2 regions of the Streptococcus sp. CL5.50 genome follow, and region 1 is predicted to be linked to the other one. Evidence: predicted binding sites of a transcription regulator. Region 1 holds the regulator's gene; the other holds the start of a gene.

What was found. The regulator Rex, encoded in region 1, represses fermentation and respiration genes when NADH is low (regulators of the CRP and FNR family bind a similar motif). The targets are predictions, from matches to a motif close to TTGTGAANTANTTCACAA.
Region 2: adhP (alcohol dehydrogenase AdhP) is a predicted target of Rex. The motif match lies at 4,274-4,291, and genes of this name have one in related genera.

Annotation. Positions count from the first base shown of each region.
Region 1 covers NZ_JBKOTR010000009.1:34,184-44,359, reverse strand. The annotation lists gene ACLNCV_RS07150 (NAD kinase) at 1-599, opposite strand, end outside; gene ACLNCV_RS07145 (GTP pyrophosphokinase) at 583-1,254, opposite strand; gene ACLNCV_RS07140 (CYTH domain-containing protein) at 1,383-1,952, shown strand; gene ACLNCV_RS07135 (ribose-phosphate diphosphokinase) at 2,064-3,023, shown strand; gene ACLNCV_RS07130 (cysteine desulfurase family protein) at 3,033-4,148, shown strand; gene ACLNCV_RS07125 (DUF1831 domain-containing protein) at 4,153-4,500, shown strand; gene ACLNCV_RS07120 (DUF4649 family protein) at 4,508-4,723, shown strand; gene ACLNCV_RS07115 (redox-sensing transcriptional repressor Rex) at 4,806-5,447, shown strand; gene ACLNCV_RS07110 (gamma-glutamyl-gamma-aminobutyrate hydrolase family protein) at 5,465-6,154, shown strand; gene radC (RadC family protein) at 6,151-6,831, opposite strand; gene pcrA (DNA helicase PcrA) at 6,874-9,165, opposite strand; gene ACLNCV_RS07095 (formate--tetrahydrofolate ligase) at 9,433-10,176, opposite strand, start outside.
Region 2 covers NZ_JBKOTR010000005.1:125,502-135,677, reverse strand. The annotation lists gene pepC (aminopeptidase C) at 1-8, shown strand, start outside; gene ACLNCV_RS04790 (PTS system mannose/fructose/sorbose family transporter subunit IID) at 170-1,081, opposite strand; gene ACLNCV_RS04785 (PTS mannose/fructose/sorbose transporter subunit IIC) at 1,105-1,908, opposite strand; gene ACLNCV_RS04780 (PTS sugar transporter subunit IIB) at 1,934-2,923, opposite strand; gene adhP (alcohol dehydrogenase AdhP) at 3,158-4,177, opposite strand; gene ACLNCV_RS04770 (Cof-type HAD-IIB family hydrolase) at 4,508-5,320, opposite strand; gene ACLNCV_RS04765 (NCS2 family permease) at 5,510-6,928, shown strand; gene ACLNCV_RS04760 (CPBP family intramembrane glutamic endopeptidase) at 7,033-7,740, shown strand; gene folP (dihydropteroate synthase) at 7,834-8,808, shown strand; gene ACLNCV_RS04750 (bifunctional folylpolyglutamate synthase/dihydrofolate synthase) at 8,810-10,120, shown strand; gene folE (GTP cyclohydrolase I FolE) at 10,113-10,176, shown strand, end outside.

The DNA.
Region 1 (10,176 bases):
CCCAGCGTTCGATAAACACGATTGTTAAGGCTGGCAATTTCCGTCAACTGAAGAGCTTCAATGGTAGGGTGTAAGACAGCTCCACCGAGCGACTTGTTATAGGCTGTACTACCAGTCGGGGTCGAAACTGTTAGCCCATCTCCACGAAAACGTTCAAAGGGAACACCATTGATTACAATATCCGCCACCATGGTTCGATCAGACCTGCGGATACTGGCTTCATTTAGTGCTCTAAAAATCTTCACTTCACCATTTTCAAGAAAGACCTTCACATTCAGAACAGGGTAAGAGACTCTTGCTCCGGTATCTAGCTGCAAATTAGTCACTAGCTTGTCCAACTCAAAATCACGGTAGTCCGTATAGAAGCCCAAATGTCCAGTGTGAACACCAATGAAGCGGACCTTGTCAAGCTGGTTTTCGTACTTATGAAAGGCCGACAAGAGCATGCCATCCCCACCAATGGAAATAACGATATCCGGATTGGTATCATTGAGTATAAACTGATTTCTCTTCAAACGATCTCGCAATTCATACAAAACCCTTTGACTCTGCGGTTTTCTATTGGCTATCAGGTCAATTCGTTTACCTGTATTCTTCATCTGTATCGTCACTGTTTCCTACACCGTCATTTAATTTTCTACTCAAAGGATCAAAAAGAGCCTGGGCTTCTTGGATATCATCACGAATTTTACCCATTTCTTCATCCAACTGATGGGCAATCTTGGCCGTGATTTCCAGCCGCTTCTTAATCTCCTCTGGGAAATCCCCTTGATACTTGTAGTTGAGAGAATGTTCTATCGTTGCCCAAAAATTCATGGCTAAGGTACGAATTTGAATTTCCGCCAAAATGGTCTTGGCTCCATTAATGGTATCAACCGTATATTCTACTACCACGTGATAGGAACGGTAGCCTGATGCTTTTCGATGAGTAATGTAATCTCGCTCCTGTATGATCCGCATATCCTGACGTTTGCGCAAAATCTCCACTACTTCCTTAACGTCATCTACAAACTGAACCATCACACGTAAACCAGCAATATCTTGCAAATCGTGCTCTAAGGTCGCATAAGTAATACCACGTCGAGCCATTTTTTCCTTGATACTTTCAATTGGCTTGACTCGACCAGTCACAAACTCAATCGGAGAATGCTTATTTTGCTTGCGATATTGCTTACGAATACCACGTAGTTTAATCTTTAACTCACCAACAGCTTGAATGTAAGGATCTAGAAATTCTTCCCATTCTAAGGTCATATATTCTCCCTTGTTCTCATATTATCCTTCAAAAATATCTTTGATTTTTTCTCCAGATTCATATACAATAAATACAATGCTATTATATCATATAATCCGCTTTCAACGATAAAGAAAAGGTAAGAAAAATGAAACATTTAGAAATTGAATTGAAAACACTCTTGAAAAAAGATGAATACAATCGTCTAAAAGACCAGTTCACAGACGTCACTCCTGTTTTTCAAAAAAATTACTACATCGACACGCCTAATTTTGAACTTCGAGAAAAGAAAGTTGCTATGCGCATTCGTACTTTTGAAGACTGGGCAGAATTGACACTCAAAGTCCCTCAAAATATCGGAAACATGGAATACAATCAAAAATTGCAACTAAAAGATGCTGAAAACTATCTGAGCAATAAAGAACTTCCTCAGGGACTGGTTCTTAATGAATTGGCGAAACATGGTATTAAAACAAGTGAATGGCAGATCCTTGGTTGTCTAACGACACTTCGCTATGAAATGCAAACAGCTATTGGTCTCATGGCGCTGGATGAAAGTCAGTACTTTGATATTACAGATTACGAATTAGAGCTTGAAGTTGAGAATCACGAGCAAGGGAAACAAGATTTCCAGCAATTTTTAGAGGAAAATCAGATTGCTTATCAAAAAGCTCCCTCAAAATTGGTCCGATTTGTCAAAAGCATGAAAAATAGCTGAAATAATCTCTATTTTTTGGTAAAATAGAAAAGATAAAATACAAAAATCCCTGCTCATATAGGCTAGGCAGATATGGCTAGGATTTAAAAAGTTTACAGAGGACGGTCTATAATGTCAGATAGAAAAAACATGAAACTTTTCGCACTCAACTCTAACCAAGAGATAGCACAGAAAATTGCTCAAGCTGTTGGTGTCCCACTTGGAAAACTATCATCACGTCAATTTTCAGACGGAGAAATCCAAGTGAATATAGAAGAAAGTGTCCGTGGTTATGATGTTTACATCATCCAATCAACAAGTTTCCCTGTTAACAACCACCTAATGGAATTGTTAATCATGGTAGATGCTTGTGTTCGCGCAAGTGCCCACAGTATCAACGTTGTCCTTCCATATTTTGGCTATGCACGTCAAGACCGCATTGCTTCACCACGTGAGCCACTTACAGCTAAACTAGTTGCTAATATGCTAGTTAAGGCTGGAGTTGACCGTGTTCTTACGCTTGATTTGCATGCTGTTCAGGTGCAAGGCTTCTTTGATATTCCTGTTGACAACCTCTATACAGTTCCTCTATTTGCAAAACATTACTGCGATAAGGGCATACTCGGTTCAGATGTTGTCGTGGTTAGCCCTAAAAATTCAGGTGTAAAACGTGCTCGTAGCTTGGCTGAGTATCTTGATGCTCCTATCGCCATTATCGACTACCCTCAAGACGATGCAACTCGCAACGAAGGTTATATTATCGGTGATGTTGAAGGTAAAAAAGCTATTTTAATTGACGATATTCTAAATACAGGACGTACCTTCTCTGAAGCTGCTAAAATCGTTGAACGTGAAGGGGCTACAGAAATTTATGCTGTTTCTAGCCACGGCCTCTTCGTCGAAGGAGCTGCTGAACTTCTTGACAATACTAATATTAAGGAAATTCTTGTGACTGATTCAGTAGCAACAAAAGAAAAAACTCCTAAAAACGTATGCTACATCACTGCTAGTGAGTTAATTGGTGATGCTATCGTCCGTATCCACGAAAGAAAACCAGTCAGCCCACTCTTTGCCTACAACAAAAAGAAATAAGGTGATTCTTTGATTTATTTGGACAATGCTGCAACGACTCCCATGTCAGCAGTTGCTATTTCAGCGATGACCAAGGTTATGCAAGAAACCCACGGAAACCCTTCTAGTATTCATGGTCATGGTCGTCAAGCTGGTAAACTCTTGAGAGAAGCCCGTCAAGAACTAGCTCAGTTACTGGGGACAAAACCTCAACATATCTTTTTCACTTCTGGTGGGACTGAAGGCAACAATACTGCCATCATTGGTTACTGCCTTCGTCACCAAGAGCAAGGAAAACATATCATCACGACTGCCATTGAGCACCATGCCGTCCTTGAAACCATTGATTACTTGGTTCAACACTTTGGTTTTGAAGCAACCATTATCCAACCAGAAAATCAAGAAATCACAGCCCAACAAATTCAAAAGGCCTTACGTGATGATACGATTTTGGTTTCTACCATGTTTGCTAATAATGAGACAGGAAACCTACTTCCCATTGCTGAAATTGGCCAAATACTCAAGCAACACCCTTCTGCCTATCATGTTGATGCAGTTCAAGCTATTGGTAAAATACCAATTCACCCCGAAGAATTGGGCATTGATTTTCTCACTGCTTCTGCCCACAAGTTCCATGGTCCTAAGGGAATCGGTTTTCTCTACGCATCTAGCATGGACTTTGATTCCTATCTCCATGGTGGAGACCAAGAACAGAAAAAACGTGCAGGGACTGAAAATCTGGCTGCCATCATAGGCATGGTTGCAGCCCTAAAAGAAGACCTAAAACAGCAAGAAGAACATTTTCAACATGTACAAAATTTAGAAACTGCCTTTCTTGCAGAGCTAGAGGGCATTCAATATTACTTGAATAGAGGAGAACATCATCTCCCTTATGTTCTCAATATTGGATTTCCTGGTCAGAAAAATGACCTCTTACTCCTTCGTCTAGATTTAGCTGGAATTTCAATCTCTACTGGCTCAGCCTGCACTGCAGGTATTGTCCAATCCAGCCATGTTCTTGAAGCCATGTACGGGGCAAATTCAGAACGCTTGAAGGAATCCGTTCGTATCAGTTTGTCGCCACAAAATACTGTTGAAGACCTACATACCCTCGCAAAAACCTTAAAAGAAATTATCGGAGGTTAGCCATATGGCATTTGAAAAAACCATTCAGTTAAAAAATTGTCGTTACGACTACACTCTTAGCCCTTCTGTTAAGAAATTCACCCTTAAGGACAACACCTTTTTTGAGACTAAGGTTGGTAACTATGAATTGACTCGCCTTTTGGAAAAAGTTCCGAACAGCGGTGAGGGATTCCAACTCAAAATCATCATTAACAAGGAACTTACAGGTGCTAAAATCAATATCACTGACAAGTTTGGGCTACGCCTAGTTGATATTTTCAAATCAGAAGACCACCACATTCATCAGGAAAAATTCTACTTCCTCATGGATAGCTTGGTAGAACGTGGTGTCTTTACAAAATCGGAAAGATAGGTCCCATATGTTTGAACTGACCTATAAGGACAACTATCATGTAGAGCGTACACTCAAGTATGAGGATTATGAAGCTCTCATGCTGGCTCTGTCAGGATGTGTGACCCTACCAGATACACTTTATGTGACTTCTCTGACTTTTAATGGCCAGAAAGTTTATCACGGTCTGGTCGGAGACCTCTACCGATTTCTATCACATGCAGATTTTTTACATCAAAACTAAGATTTTTCTTAGTTTTTTCTTATTTTTGTTGATTTTTTCACAATGTTTCTATAAAATAGAAGAATAGAAAGGTTGTGATTTTGTGAAAGATAAACAGTCTGCTATTCCAAAAGCAACAGCGAAAAGACTCTCTCTCTACTATCGAATTTTTAAGAGATTTCATGCAGAAAAGATTGAACGTGCCAACTCTAAGCAAATTGCAGAAGCCATCGGTATTGACTCAGCGACCGTACGTCGTGATTTTTCCTATTTTGGTGAACTTGGTCGCCGTGGTTTTGGCTATGATGTAAAAAAACTGATGACGTTTTTTGCCGACTTGCTCAATGATAACTCTATTACCAATGTCATGCTAGTAGGTATTGGAAATATGGGCCATGCCCTTCTCCACTACCGCTTCCATGAGCGTAACAAGATGAAGATTATCATGGCCTTTGACCTAGATGATCATCCTGAAGTTGGTACCCAAACTCCCGACGGGATTCCTATTTACGGAATTTCTCAAATCAAGGATAAAATTCAGGATGCTGATGTGAAGACTGCTATCCTGACTGTTCCTAGCGTTAAATCCCAAGAGGTTGCCAATCTCTTGGTGGATGCTGGCGTGAAAGGGATTCTCAGTTTTTCACCAGTCCATCTGCATTTGCCAAAAGACGTGGTCGTTCAATATGTCGATCTGACAAGTGAACTCCAAACCCTCCTCTATTTCATGCGAAAAGAGGATTAGAAAGCGAAAATCATTTTATGAAAAAACCAGTTATTGGGATTACAGGAAACGAAAAAACTCATCCAGATGATGACATCATGATGAGCTACGCAGCAAAAGGCTTTGTGGAAGGCGTTAAAGACGCTGGAGGGATTCCCATCATCCTACCGATTGGTGATCAAGAAATGGCTAGCCACTATATCAGTATGATTGACAAGCTCATCTTGACAGGTGGGCAAAATGTTGATCCAAAATTCTATGGTGAAGCAAAAACCATTGATAGCGACGACTACCACCTTCAAAGAGACATATTCGAACTAGCCCTCATCAAGGAAGCTATCAAACAGAAAAAGCCAGTTTTTTCTGTCTGCCGTGGGACTCAACTCTTTAATGTTGCCATGGGTGGAACGCTGTATCAAGATATCGAAGACCACTGGCAGGATTGTTCTGCCGAGTACACAACACAACGTTTGGTAACAGAACCAGATACTGTTCTTCGAGAAATCTATGGAGAAATCTCCCATATCAACTCCTTCCACCACCAGAGTATCAAGGATTTAGCACCAAATTTAAAAGTTGCGGCTCATGATCCTAAGGATGGTATCATTGAAGCTGTCATGAGTACAGATGATGTCGCCTTTCTCGGTGTCCAGTGGCATCCAGAATTTCTATTTGAAAATCGTCCCAAAGATAAAAACCTCTTTGACTATGTCGTTAATGAACTTTAGATTAAATCTGTCTTTTCACGGTAACTAAAATAACTGGAGTGAGAGACAATCAAATGGTCCAAGAGGACAATTCCTATCAGGTCGCAAGCTTCTTTTACAAGTTTAGTCACATGATCATCATTTCGGCTTGGGGCTACCGCTCCTGAAGGATGATTGTGAACCAAGATGAGTGAAGTCGCCATATGCTTGATAGCATAGTGAAGAATCTCACGTGGTTCAGCAATACTACGAGTAGCTGAGCCGATAAAAATGGTCTGTTGATGGATGATTTGATTTTGAGTATTGAGATAGAGCGCCACCAGGTGCTCTTGTTTTTTATGTCCCAACTCCTGTTGCATCTTCTTGGCAAGCTTTTGGCTACTGAGAATACTTTCCATCTCAAGAGTCTCATGTTTGTGAATACGATGCCCCAGTTCAATCATGGCTTGCAACTCTATTGCCTTAACTCGCCCGATACCAGACAGACTCTGCAATTCCTGCAGGGTCATTTTTTTCAAATCCGTTAGGCTTGAAAGATTGCTCAAGACTTTCTGGGCTATTTCAAAAACGCTAGCTTGACGTGTTCCTGTCCTGAGTAAAATAGCTAGCAACTCTTGGTTACTGAGCGCTTCCACTCCTTCTTGGGCCAATCTCTCTCTTGGCAATAATGAATCTTCTTGGAATGAAATACTATACATAAAAATCCTCCTCACTTTATTATTCGTGAGAAGGATGGAAAATTAGATTTTTTTCTCAATTGGGGCTACACTAGCCAAAAGTTTTTTCAAACCTACTTCTGGGAAATTGATTTTTAATTCCTGAGTAGCTCCATTACCTGAAACTTCCAGAACAGTTCCCTCTCCCCACTTCTTGTGGAGGGCAATGTCACCAATGGACCAATTTGTCTCGCTAGAAGCTGATTTTGTGCCAGCTGTAAATTGACCAAATGGGAGACCGCTTGACTGGATAGATTTTGGAGCAGCACTGCGTTTACGGTCTTGAAGAGCTTGAGCCAAACTCATACCTTGACCAAAGGTAAGGCCACCACTGCTATATGATGCTTTAAAGCTTGAATTTGCTGGACGAGCCAATCCTTGATACTCAAGCAAGTCTGAACTGATTTCATTAATAAAACGAGTCGGACGGTTGTAGTTGGTACGACCGAAAAGCAAGCGCGAGTTGGCATTGGCCAGATAGAGAATTTTCTCTGCACGGGTAATTCCTACATAGGCCAGACGGCGTTCTTCTTCTAGTTCATCTTGATCTTCAGCCGCACGGCTAAGCGGGAAGACATTTTCTTCCATCCCAATCAAAAAGACAACTGGAAACTCGAGACCTTTGGCAGCATGCAGGGTCATCAGGGTCACTTCTGATGTCTCCTGACTACCTGAATCTGTGTCCGCAATCAAGGCCAAGTCATTTAAGAAACGACTCAGCTTGTCCAGACCAGTTTCCTCTTCTGGCCCATCAGAGGTGTCATCAAAGTTTTTCGTTACAGAAAGGAACTCCTCGATATTTTCAACCCTAGCCTTGCTTTCTAAGGTCGCTTGAGCATTTAGAATATCGACGTAACCTGTTTTTTCTAAAACAGCCTCAACCAACTCTGTAATAGTTAATTGATCTAGCTGCTCTCGTAAATCTAGAATCATATTGGCAAAATCCCAGATAGACTGGGCTGCTTTACCCTTGATTCCAGATAACATGATATTAGCTGAAGCATCTAGCATGGACATATCTTGCATATTCGCAAAGTCACGGATTTTCTCAACTGTACCTGGTCCAATTCCACGTTTAGGCTCGTTGATAATACGCTCAAAACTGATATTGTCACTCAAATTGGCAATAAGATTGAGGTAAGCGATAATATCTCGGATTTCCTTACGGCTGTAGAACTTGGTTCCCCCAACCATGGTATAAGGGATATTTGACTTGAGCAGGGCTTCTTCAATAGTACGGGACTGCGCATTAGTCCGATAGAGAACTGCAAAATCCTTGTGAAGGAAGTTTTGACTGCGACTAAGTTCATCGATAGTTCTGGCTACAAATACAGCCTCATCTAGCTCATCATTGGCACGATAGTAAACGATTTGTTCTCCATCAGCGTTTTGAGTCCAGAGATTCTTAGGACGGCGATTTTTATTGTTTTTAATGACCTCGTTGGCCGCTTGGAGAATTTTTTTAGTGGAACGGTAATTCTCCTCCAACAAAACAACCTTGGCTTGGGGATAATCTTTCTCAAAATCCAAAATATTCTGCATATCAGCACCACGCCAACCGTAGATAGACTGGTCCGCATCCCCAACCACACAGATATTTTTAAAACGGGAAGCCAAGAGTTTGACCAATTGGTACTGAGCATGGTTGGTATCTTGGTACTCATCAACATGGATGTACTGAAATTTCTGCTGGTAGTAGGTCAAGACATCAGGATTTTGATCAAAGAGACGCAAGGTCAGCATAATCAAATCATCAAAGTCAACCGACTCCGACTGACGCAGTTCTTTCTGATAGGCTGTATAACACTGGGCCACAATTTGCGTGTACATATCTCCAGCTTGAGCAGCATAAGCCACATCATCAATCAAATCATTCTTAGCATTGGAAATGGTCCCCAAAATAGTTCGTTCATTCCATTTTTTAGGATCCAAGTTCAACTGTTTGAGAATACGTTTCATGAGCGTTCGCTGTTCACCAGGATCTACAATAGTGAAATTGCGGTTGTAGCCAATATGGTCCGCATCGCGACGCAAAATACGAACACACATGGAGTGGAAGGTCGCAATCAGACAGTCCTGAGTGGCTGGATTGAGGCTATAAGCACGCTCTTTCATCTCTCGCGCAGCCTTGTTAGTAAAGGTAATGGCCAAGATATTCCACGGATTGACTAACTTTTCATCAATCAGATAAGCAATACGGTGGGTCAAAACACGAGTCTTTCCAGAACCAGCCCCTGCCATAATCAACAAGGGCCCTTCTGTCGTTTGCACCGCCTCAGCCTGACGGTCATTCATTCCATTTAATAATGCGTTCATCTTCTCTTCCTTACTCTTGAAGTCAATATTTCTATTATATCAGAATTCAGGGAAAATATCTTTACCTAGACTGGTTACGTCTAGAAGGCAACTTCTTATAACTAGATAAAAAATGAGCTTGGATATTATTTCCAAACTCATTTTTTACTCAATGAAAATCGAAGTGCAAACTAGGAAGCTAGCCGCAGGCTGTACTTGAGTACGGCAAGGTGAAGCTGACGTGGTTTGAATTTGATTTTCGAAGAGTATAAAGTCAATTTCAATATACTAGAACAAGCCTAGGACAGTTCCGTCACTTTCAACATCCATATTGAGAGCTGCTGGTCGTTTTGGAAGTCCAGGCATGGTCATCACATCGCCAGTTAGGGCTACGATGAAGCCTGCACCTAATTTTGGTACCAATTCACGAATGGTAATTTCAAAGTTTTCAGGTGCTCCAAGTGCATTTGGATTGTCTGAGAAGCTATACTGGGTCTTAGCCATACAAATTGGCAATTTGTCCCAACCGTTTTGAACGATTTGAGCAATTTGTGTTTGAGCTTTCTTCTCAAAGTTTACTTTGCTACCACGGTAGATTTCAGTAACAATCTTTTCAATCTTTTCTTGGACAGAAAGGTCATTGTCATACAAACGTTTATAGTTAGATGGGTTTTCAGCGATAGTCTTAACAACTGTTTCGGCAAGTGCTACTCCACCTTCTGCACCATCAGCCCAGACACTAGCCAATTCAACTGGTACATCGATTGAGGCACAAAGTTCTTTTAAGGCTGCAATTTCAGCTTCTGTATCAGAAACAAATTCATTGATTGCTACAACTGCAGGTACTCCAAATTTACGGATATTTTCAACGTGGCGTTTCAAGTTGGCAAAACCTGCACGCACTGCTTCTACGTTTTCCTCTGTCAAAGCGTCTTTAGCCACGCCACCATTCATCTTAAGGGCACGAAGGGTTGCTACAATAACTACTGCATCTGGAGAAGTTGGCAAGTTTGGTGTCTTAATATCAAGGAA
Region 2 (10,176 bases), on a different contig from region 1:
CTGAATAATACTCTTCGAAAATCAAATTCAAACCACGTCAGCTTCGCCTTGTCGTACTCAAGTACAGCCTGCGGCTAGCTTCCTAGTTTGCTCTTTGATTTTCATTGAGTATAAAAACATAGAAAAAAGGAATCAGATTTTAGAACCTGATTCCTTTTAAGTTGCTTGATTACATGATGTGAAGAACATGTGCCACAATACCCACTGCGAAGAGTGCAAGGATAATAGTGATTGGAGATACTTTTTTCTTAAGCAAGTACATGCAAAGGAAAGTAAGGAGTAGTCCTGATAGTCCAGGAATCAACATATCCAAGTTTTGTTGGAAAGTAGTAACTTTTTCAGATGTTTGAGATAATCCTTGTCCTACTTGTGCGAATGCTTCTTGGATACCTTTAGATCCTTCTGGCAATTTATCCCAATGGATATAAGCCTTTTCATCTAGTTGAACTTTGGCAACATCGAAAGCAAATTTAATATTTACCCAACGTTGAACAAGGACAGCAAGAATGAACATACCAAGGATAGAAGCACCTTTAGTGATGTCTTGGAGGATACCGCCAGACATGTCTTTAGTGATTTCTGATCCAGCCTTGTATCCAATCTCTTGTGTATACCACAAGAATGACATACGAATCAAGTTCCAAAGAACGAAGAAGAGGATTGGACCTAAGATATTACCAGTAAGGGCAAGTGAAGCACCGAGTGATCCAAGGATTGGGCGTACTGTAAACCAGAATACTGGGTCACCGATACCAGCAAGAGGCCCCATCATACCGATTTTAACCCCTTGGATAGCAGCGTCATCGATTTCAACACCGTTAGCACGTTCTTCTTCAAGTGCAAGAGTAACCCCCATGATTGGAGCGGCTACGTATGGGTGAGTGTTGAAGAACTCAAGATGGCGTTCAAGAGCAGCGATTTGATCTTCTTTCTTAGTGTAGAGTTTTTTAAGAGCTGGAATTAATGAGTAAGCCCAACCCAAGTTTTGCATACGTTCATAGTTCCAAGAACCTTGTAAGAAAGTTGAACGCCACCAAACTTTTTTACGATCTGATTTAGTTAATTGAAGTTTTTCAGTCATGATGTTTTCAGTCCTTTCTTATCTTAGTAGTCTTCTAGGATATCGCCGATTGGGTCGTTAGAAGTTGCGGCTCCTCCGCCACCATTTCCACCAGTTTTAGAAAGGTGAAGGTAGATAAGAGCGATAGCAACACCGATAGCACCAAATCCGATTAGAGTAATATCTGACACGGCAGCAAGCACGAAACCGATAGCGAAGAATGGCCATACTTCACGAGTTGCCATCATGTTGATAACCATAGCGTAACCAACGGCAACGACCATACCACCACCGATAGCCATACCATCTTTGAGCCAATCAGGCATAGCATTTAGAATGCTTTGTACTGTTTCAGTTGGTACCATTAGAAGGAGTGCTGCTGGGACTGCAATACGAAGACCTTGAAGAAGAAGTGCGACAAAGTGAGCACGTTCAACTGCTTTGAAGTCACCTTTTTTAGCAGAAGCATCAGCAGTGTGAACCAATCCGACAGAGAGTGTACGGACAATCATAGTCAAGAATAGACCAGCAACTGCAAGAGGGATAGCAACCGCTTGGGCAACACCGATACCTGTCTTAGTAAAGTCGCCACCAAGAACCATGATAATGGCAGCAGCAACAGAAGCAAGAGCAGCGTCAGGAGCTACGGCAGCTCCGATGTTAGCCCAACCAAGGGCGATCATTTGAAGAGAACCACCAAGGATAATCCCTGCTTCAAGGTTACCAGTAACAAGACCGATAAGGGTACAAGCTACGATTGGTTGATGGAATTGGAACTGGTCGAGGATACCTTCAAGACCTGCTAGGAAGGCTACAACGACTACTAAAACCATAGAAATAATAGACATCTTTAAAATCCTTTCATAAAATCGATTATTGCACGTTTGCTTTGTTGATTAAGTCAAACAAATCTTTTTTCGTGTCGTTTGGTACTTTACGTACATCAAATTCAACACCAAGGTCACGCATTTTTTCAAATGTAGCAACGTCTTCTTTATCCATAGACAAAACGTTGTTAACCATTGTTTTACCAGTTGAGTGAGCCATTGATCCAACATTAAGAGTTTTGATTGGCACGCCACCTTCGATAGCACGAAGGGCATCTTGAGGTGTTTCAAACAAGATAAGGGCATGTGTTTCTCCGAAGCGAGGGTCTTTTGCAACGTCGATTAGTTTTTGGATAGGAACAACGTTTGCTTTCACTTTACCTGGAGCTGCTTGTTTAATCAATTCTTTACGTAATTCGTCTTTAGCTACGTTATCTGAAGCAACGATGATACGGTCTGCTTTTGAATCTGGAGTCCAAGCAGTTGCAACCTGACCGTGAAGTAAACGAGTGTCTAGACGGGCAAGGTTGATTTTGAGTTTACCGTCTCCGATGACAGTTCCTTCTGGAATAGCAGCTTGGGCAACTGGAGCAGCTGCAGCGCTTGCTACTTCCTCAACTGGGTTGAGCTCTTCTGGAAGAGCCTTGATGCCATCTCTGGCTTCTTTAATGATATTAGCAGCGACTTTTTCTACACCTGCAGTAGCGTCCATCAGGCGCTCTGTGTAGGCTTGAATTAACATCGGTAAGTTAAGTCCTGTGATGATGGCAAACTTACGCTCAGGATTTTCTCCCATCACGCGGCTAGCTTGGTTAAATGGAGATCCACTCCAAAGGTCAGCCAAAACTAGAACCTCATCTTCTGCGTCAAATGCAGCAACAGCGTTATTAAACTTAGCGTATAGATCATCAGGACCTTCATTTGGCATAAAGGTTACAACTTGAACCTTTTCTTGTTCACCAAAGATCATAGATCCTGACTGATGAATACCCGCAGCAAATTCGCCGTGGCTCGCAATAATGATTCCGATACTCATTATTGTCATTCCTCCTTTTTTGTTTTAGTTTTCGTTTAAGAAAACTTTAAGACTTTTTAAGTATAAACCGTTTTCATCTAAAAATCAACTATTTATCATAAAATAATTAAAGAGATTACATCTGAAAATATTGATATATTGAGTTTTAGAGAAGTTTTTTTGAATTCTTATTTAAAAATTTAATATAAAAAAGTTGGAAGCGTATTCCAACTTTTAAAATAGGTTTCTATTAGATTAGTGGGTGAAATCGAGTACCATACGTCCTTGGATTTGACCTTTTTCCATTTCGTCGAAAATGGCTACGGCATCTTCGACTGGACGTTTTTGAACAACTGGAACTACCAAACCTTCTGCACCGAATTGGAAGGCTTCTTCCAAGTCTTTACGAGTTCCAACAAGAGAACCGATGACTTGGATTCCATCTAGAACGGTTTTTACGATACTTAGTTCCATCATTTCAGAAGGAAGACCAACAGCGACGACGCGACCACCGGCACGAACTGAGTCAACAGCCTGATTGAAGGCAACTTTAGATACAGCAGTTACGACAGCTGAATGAGCTCCACCATCAGTTTTTTCCTTGATGAGTCCAGGTACATCATCAACTTCTAGGCCGTTAATAACGATATCAGCACCGACCTCTTTTGCAAGGGCAAGTTTGTCGTTATTGATATCAACTGCGATGACATGAGCATTGAATACTTTTTTAGCGTATTGAACAGCTAGGTTACCAAGTCCACCAGCACCGTAAAGAACAACCCATTGGCCTGGTTCAACTTTTGCTTCTTTAATAGCTTTATAGGTTGTTACACCAGCACATGTGATAGAAGAGGCTTGGGCTGGATCAAGTCCGTCAGGAACTTTAACAGCATAGTCTGCAGTTACGATACATTGTTCAGCCATACCACCATCTACTGAGTAGCCAGCATTTTTCACTGTACGGCAAAGAGTTTCACGGCCAGTTGTACAGTATTCGCAAGTACCACATCCTTCAAAGAACCAAGCAACGCTGACGCGGTCACCGACTTTAAGGCTTTTAACATCTGGGGCAATTTCTTTAACGATACCAACACCTTCGTGTCCTAGGACGCGTCCTGGTACTTGACCAAAGTCACCATGGGCAACGTGGAGGTCAGTGTGGCAAACACCACAGTATTCAATCTCTACAAGTGCTTCTCCAGTTTCAAGTGGACGGAGTACTTTTTCTTCAACAGCAACACCAGTGCTTTCTGGATTTACAACAACAGCTTTCATAGCTATCCTCCTTGATATTAACTGAGAGCAGGAGAAACAGGACTGGATTGATTTTGTGTCAACAGAGTCGAGTATGACGAGCTCTCTTGTATTTATATGTGAAGTATATCACAAAAGAAAGCCTTTTCCAAGGTTTTGGAGGCAAAAAGTAGAACAATCGATTAACTGGTTGATGAGACTGTGAAAAGAGCACAAAGACCAGCTCGCAAGCTGGTCATACTCTTCGAAAATCAAATTCAAACCACGTCAGCTTCGCCTTGCCGTACTCAAGTACTGCCTACGGCTAGCTTCCTAGTTTGCTCTTTGATTTTCATTGAGTATCAGTATGGACTATAAGAATAAGTCTTGCAGGGTTTTGGCAACCCCGTCTTGGTCATTTGTCAAGGAAATTTGCTCATCTGCATAGGGGAGTAGCTCAGGATTGGCATTTTTCATTGCATAACCTTTCCCAGCAAAAGCTAGCATTTCGGTATCATTGTGTTCATCTCCAAAGGCAATCAAATCTTTTTTGTCACGGTTCATTACCTTGAGCAAGTAGTCCAAAGCAAAGGCCTTGTTGACACCTTTTGGGGTACATTCAAGGATATTGAGCGGACCTCCCCAGGTATTGATAGACAGTTGATACTGGTAGAAGGCGTTCATTTCTTTTGCCAAGGCATATTTGTCACTGGCTCTAGTCTGCAACAGAATGCAGTTAGGGTCCTTGGTTACCAACTCAGGCTGAAATTGATCTTCAGGCTGGAAAGCTTCTACACCAAATAGTTTGGGATTGGCAATTTCTTCATTAGGATTTGTAATGTAGAATTTTTTACGGTATTCTCCAGCGATAAAATCGGCTTGAATGTCCTCTGAACGTTGAACCATATCTAGCAGATATTTTTTGTCTACGGTTAAACACTTTTCAAAATCCCAAACTTGGTCTGGTAAATGAGTGAGGGAGCCGTTGAAGTTAATCATAGGAGTGTCTAAGCCTAGTTCACGGTAAAAATCTTTTGACATTCGGTAAGGGCGCCCTGTCGTAATAATAACTTGATGGCCTTTTTCAGTAACTTTTTTGATGGTTTTTTTGGTAAAGTCAGAAATTTGACTGTCTGAGTTGAGCAGGGTTCCATCCAGGTCAACTGCAATAATTTTTTTTGTCATAGGGACCTTTCTAGTGTCTTTTCAGATAAGATGTCTTCTATTATAACAGAAAGCAGGCAGAAAAGCAGATTCCAAACAAAAAATGAAATTCTATCAATTTCTTAAATAAATCAAACAAAGATATTGAAAAAGTGAATGATAAATGATATAATTCTATTATTGTTCGTAAAAATTAAAAGGAGATTAATAATGGACAAATTATTTAAACTAAAAGAGAACGGTACAGACGTTCGTACAGAGGTTCTCGCTGGTTTAACAACTTTCTTTGCAATGAGTTATATTCTCTTTGTAAACCCACAAATTCTTTCGCAAACAGGAATGCCTGCTCAAGGTGTCTTCCTAGCGACGATCATTGGTGCAGTAGCGGGTACCTTGATGATGGCCTTCTACGCTAACTTACCGTATGCCCAAGCACCAGGTATGGGACTCAATGCCTTCTTTACCTTTACAGTTGTATTTGGACTCGGTTATTCTTGGCAAGAAGCCCTAGCTATGGTCTTCATCTGTGGGGTTATCTCATTGATTATTACCTTGACAAATGTTCGTAAAATGATCATTGAATCGATTCCAAATGCCCTTCGCTCAGCTATTTCAGCTGGTATCGGTGTTTTCCTTGCCTACGTGGGAATTAAGAATGCTGGACTTTTGAAATTTACGATTGATCCAGGCAACTATACTGTTGTAGGAGAAGGGGCTGACAAAGCTCAAGCAACGATTGCAGCAAACTCTTCAGCAGTTCCAGGATTGGTCAGCTTTAATAATCCAGCTGTTTTGGTGGCTCTTGCAGGACTTGCCATTACTATCTTCTTTGTTATTAAAGGGATTAAAGGGGGAATTATCCTCTCTATCTTGACAACAACTGTTCTTGCTATTGCAGTTGGTTTGGTAGATTTGTCTAGTATCGATTTTGCTAATAACCATGTTGGTGCAGCCTTTGAAGACTTGAAGACAGTCTTTGGTGCAGCTCTTGGTTCAGAAGGTTTGGGAGCTTTGATTTCAGATACAGCTCGCTTGCCTGAAACTCTGATGGCTATTCTTGCCTTCTCGTTGACAGATATTTTTGACACAATTGGTACCTTGATCGGTACAGGTGAAAAAGTTGGTATCGTAGCGACAAATGGTGAAAACCACCAATCAGCTAAGTTGGATAAGGCTCTTTACTCTGACTTGATTGGTACTTCAATTGGTGCCATCGCTGGTACTTCGAACGTAACGACTTATGTTGAGTCTGCTGCTGGTATCGGTGCAGGTGGACGTACTGGTTTGACAGCCTTGGTCGTGGCAATCTGTTTTGCTATCTCAAGCTTCTTTAGCCCACTTCTAGCGATTGTACCAACAGCCGCTACAGCTCCAATCTTGATTATCGTTGGAATTATGATGTTGGCTAGCTTGAAAAATATCCATTGGGATGATATGGCTGAAGCGGTTCCTGCCTTCTTCACATCTATCTTTATGGGATTCAGCTACTCTATCACTCAAGGGATTGCAGTTGGTTTATTGACTTACACCTTGACTAAGCTTGTCAAAGGTCAAGCTAAAGATGTTCATGTCATGATTTGGATTTTGGATGCCTTGTTTATCCTTAACTACATCAGCATGGCCTTATAATAGGATTACCCAGGGGGATTTTCCCCCTTTTTGAATACAAAGGAGATTGTGATTAGCTCGCAAATATATTCAATGATGTTTATTAAGACTAAGGAGGAAAAATCATGAAGGAGAAGAGTATGTGGAAAGAGATAGTGAACAGGGGCAAATGGGTAATTATTTTTTTAGTAGCCCTTCTTTTTTCTCAGCTTCCTTTGGCTTTGTCCTATTTTCTAACAAGTAGACGATTTCCATTGTTGCAATCAGGACTATTAGTAGGGGCCTTATCTCTTGTGGTTTTAACTGTATTTATAATAGGTGCTAGGAAAACACAGTTGGCTAGTTTTGGTTTATCGTTTTTCAAGGCTAAGGATTTGGCTAGATTGGCCTTAAGCTATCTAGTGATTCTTGCCTTTAATATTCTTGGTGTGGTCTTACTGCATTTGATGAATGAAACAACAACCGGCAATCAATCAAATATTAATGATTTGGTCCAGAATAGTTCCTTAATTTCCAGTTTTTTCTTACTGGTTCTAATAGCTCCTATTTGTGAGGAGATTTTATGTCGAGGAGTGATTCCTAAAAAACTCTTTCGTGGTAAAGAAAATGTGGGTTATATAGTCGGTGCTATTATCTTTGCCTTGCTTCATTTACCGACAAATCTACCTTCTCTTCTTATCTATGGAGGAATGTCAACTGTGCTAACTTGGACAGTTTATAAAACCCAACGTTTGGAAATGTCTATCTTACTTCACATGGTTGTTAATGGAGTTTTTTTCTGTTTGTTGGCTCTCGTGGTGATTTTGAGTCGGACATTAGGGATCTCTGTTTAAGATTTTTGACAATTGCTTACTTGTTTCTACTGGGAAAAAGATGAATGCAATCGTGTCCATCTTTTTCTTTTTATGGTAAAATAGAGAAATAATATGGTGAAAAGCCTTGAGGGAGTGACCGATATGTCAAGTAAAGCCAATCATGCAAAGACAGCTATTTGCGGAATTATCAATGTAACCCCAGATTCCTTTTCGGATGGTGGTCAATTTTTTGCTCTTGAGCAGGCACTTCAGCAGGCTCGTAAATTGATAGCAGAAGGAGCCAGCATGCTCGATATCGGTGGAGAATCAACTCGGCCGGGAAGTAGCTATGTTGAGATAGAAGAGGAAATCCAGCGTGTTGTTCCAGTGATTAAAGCGATTCGCAAGGAAAGTGATGTCCTTATTTCTATCGATACTTGGAAGAGCCAGGTGGCAGAGGCCGCTTTGGCTGCTGGTGCTAATCTAGTTAATGATATCACTGGTCTCATGGGTGATGAAAAAATGGCTCATGTGGTAGCTGAAGCGAGAGCGAAAGTAGTCATTATGTTTAATCCAGTTATGGCACGACCTCAGCACCCTAGCTCGCTCATCTTTCCTCATTTTGGCTTTGGTCAAGCTTTTACAGAGGAAGAGTTAGCTGACTATGAAAAATTACCAATTGAAGACTTGATGGAGGCTTTCTTTGTACGAGCACTAGCGAGAGCAGAGGAAGCTGGGATTGCTCAAGAAAACATCCTGCTGGATCCAGGAATTGGCTTTGGTCTTACCAAGAAAGAAAATCTGCTTCTTTTACGGGATCTGGATAAACTACATCAGAAGGGCTATCCAATCTTTCTTGGAGTGTCGCGCAAGCGATTTGTCATCAATATCCTTGAAGAAAATGGTTTTGAAGTCAATCCTGAGACAGAACTTGGTTTCCTTAATCGGGACACGGCCTCTGCTCATGTAACCAGTATCGCTGCGAGACAGGGGGTAGAAGTGGTACGAGTGCATGACGTAGTTAGTCACAAGATGGCGGTTGAAATTGCCTCCGCCATTCGTCTGGCTGATGAAGCGGAAAATTTAGATTTAAAACAATACAAATAAGATGAAAGAAATCGAAAACAATCAGTGGATTGCTAATTATCGGACGGATCAACCGCATTTTGGCTTGGAACGAATGGTGGAACTGTTAGCGTTGCGTGGTAATCCCCATCTCAAACTCAAGGTCATCCATATCGGAGGGACCAATGGCAAGGGTTCGACCATTGCTTTTTTGAAAAATATGCTAGAAAAGCTAGGCCTGAGAGTTGGTGTTTTCAGCTCGCCCTATCTCATTCATTATACAGACCAGATTAGCATCAATGGGGAATCCATTCCCAAGGCTAGGCTAGAAGACCTCATGGCAGACTATCAGTCTTTGCTGGAGGGAGAAGCGGCCGCTAATTTACAGGGCACAACCGAGTTTGAGATTATCACAGCCATAGCCTATGACTACTTTGCCTCAGAGCAAGTAGATGTGGCTATCATGGAAGTGGGCATGGGTGGACTTTTGGATAGTACCAATGTCTGCCAGCCAATTTTAACAGGCATCACAACCATTGGACTGGACCATGTAGCCCTACTTGGTGACACCTTGGAAGCCATAGCAGAGCAGAAAGCTGGTATTATCAAACAAGGTATTCCCTTGGTAACAGGTCGTATCGCTCCAGAAGCTTTGGTTGTCATTGACGCTATTGCGGAAGATAAAAATGCGCCGAGACTTGCCTATGGGAAAGATTATCAAGTCAGCCATCAAAAGAGTGTGGTTACAGGCAAAGTCTTTGACTATACAAGTGTTGTCAGACAAGGTCGCTTCCAGACTGGCCTGCTTGGTTTGCACCAGATAGAGAATGCTGGGATGGCCATAGCTTTACTTGATACTTTTTGTCAAGAAGATGGTCGAGAACTAGCAAGCAATCATTTGCTTGCTCAAGCTCTGGAAGAAACAAGGTGGCCAGGACGTTTGGAAATCGTGTCAAGAGATCCCTTGATGATTTTGGATGGAGCCCACAATCCCCATGCTATCAAGGCTTTATTAGCAACCTTGCAAGAACGCTTTGCGGATTATCGTAAGGAAATCCTCTTTACTTGCATCAGAACCAAGGCCTTGGAGGATATGTTGGATTTGTTGGAGCAAATCCCAGATACCGAGCTTACTCTGACACATTTTGACGATAGTCGGGCGACTGATGAAAGCGTGCTGAAAGAGGTAGCTAAGTCTAGAAATCTCAGCTACCAAGATTGGCAGGATTTTCTAGAGCAGAAATTGACAGATAAAAAAGAAGAGAAAAAAACAGTTAGGATTGTCACAGGTTCCTTGTATTTCTTGAGCCAAGTGAGAGCCTATCTGATGGAGAGGAAAAAAGAGAATGGATAAACAAAAGATTGAAGCAGCTGTAAAAATGATTATCGAGGCTGTAGGAGAGGACGTTA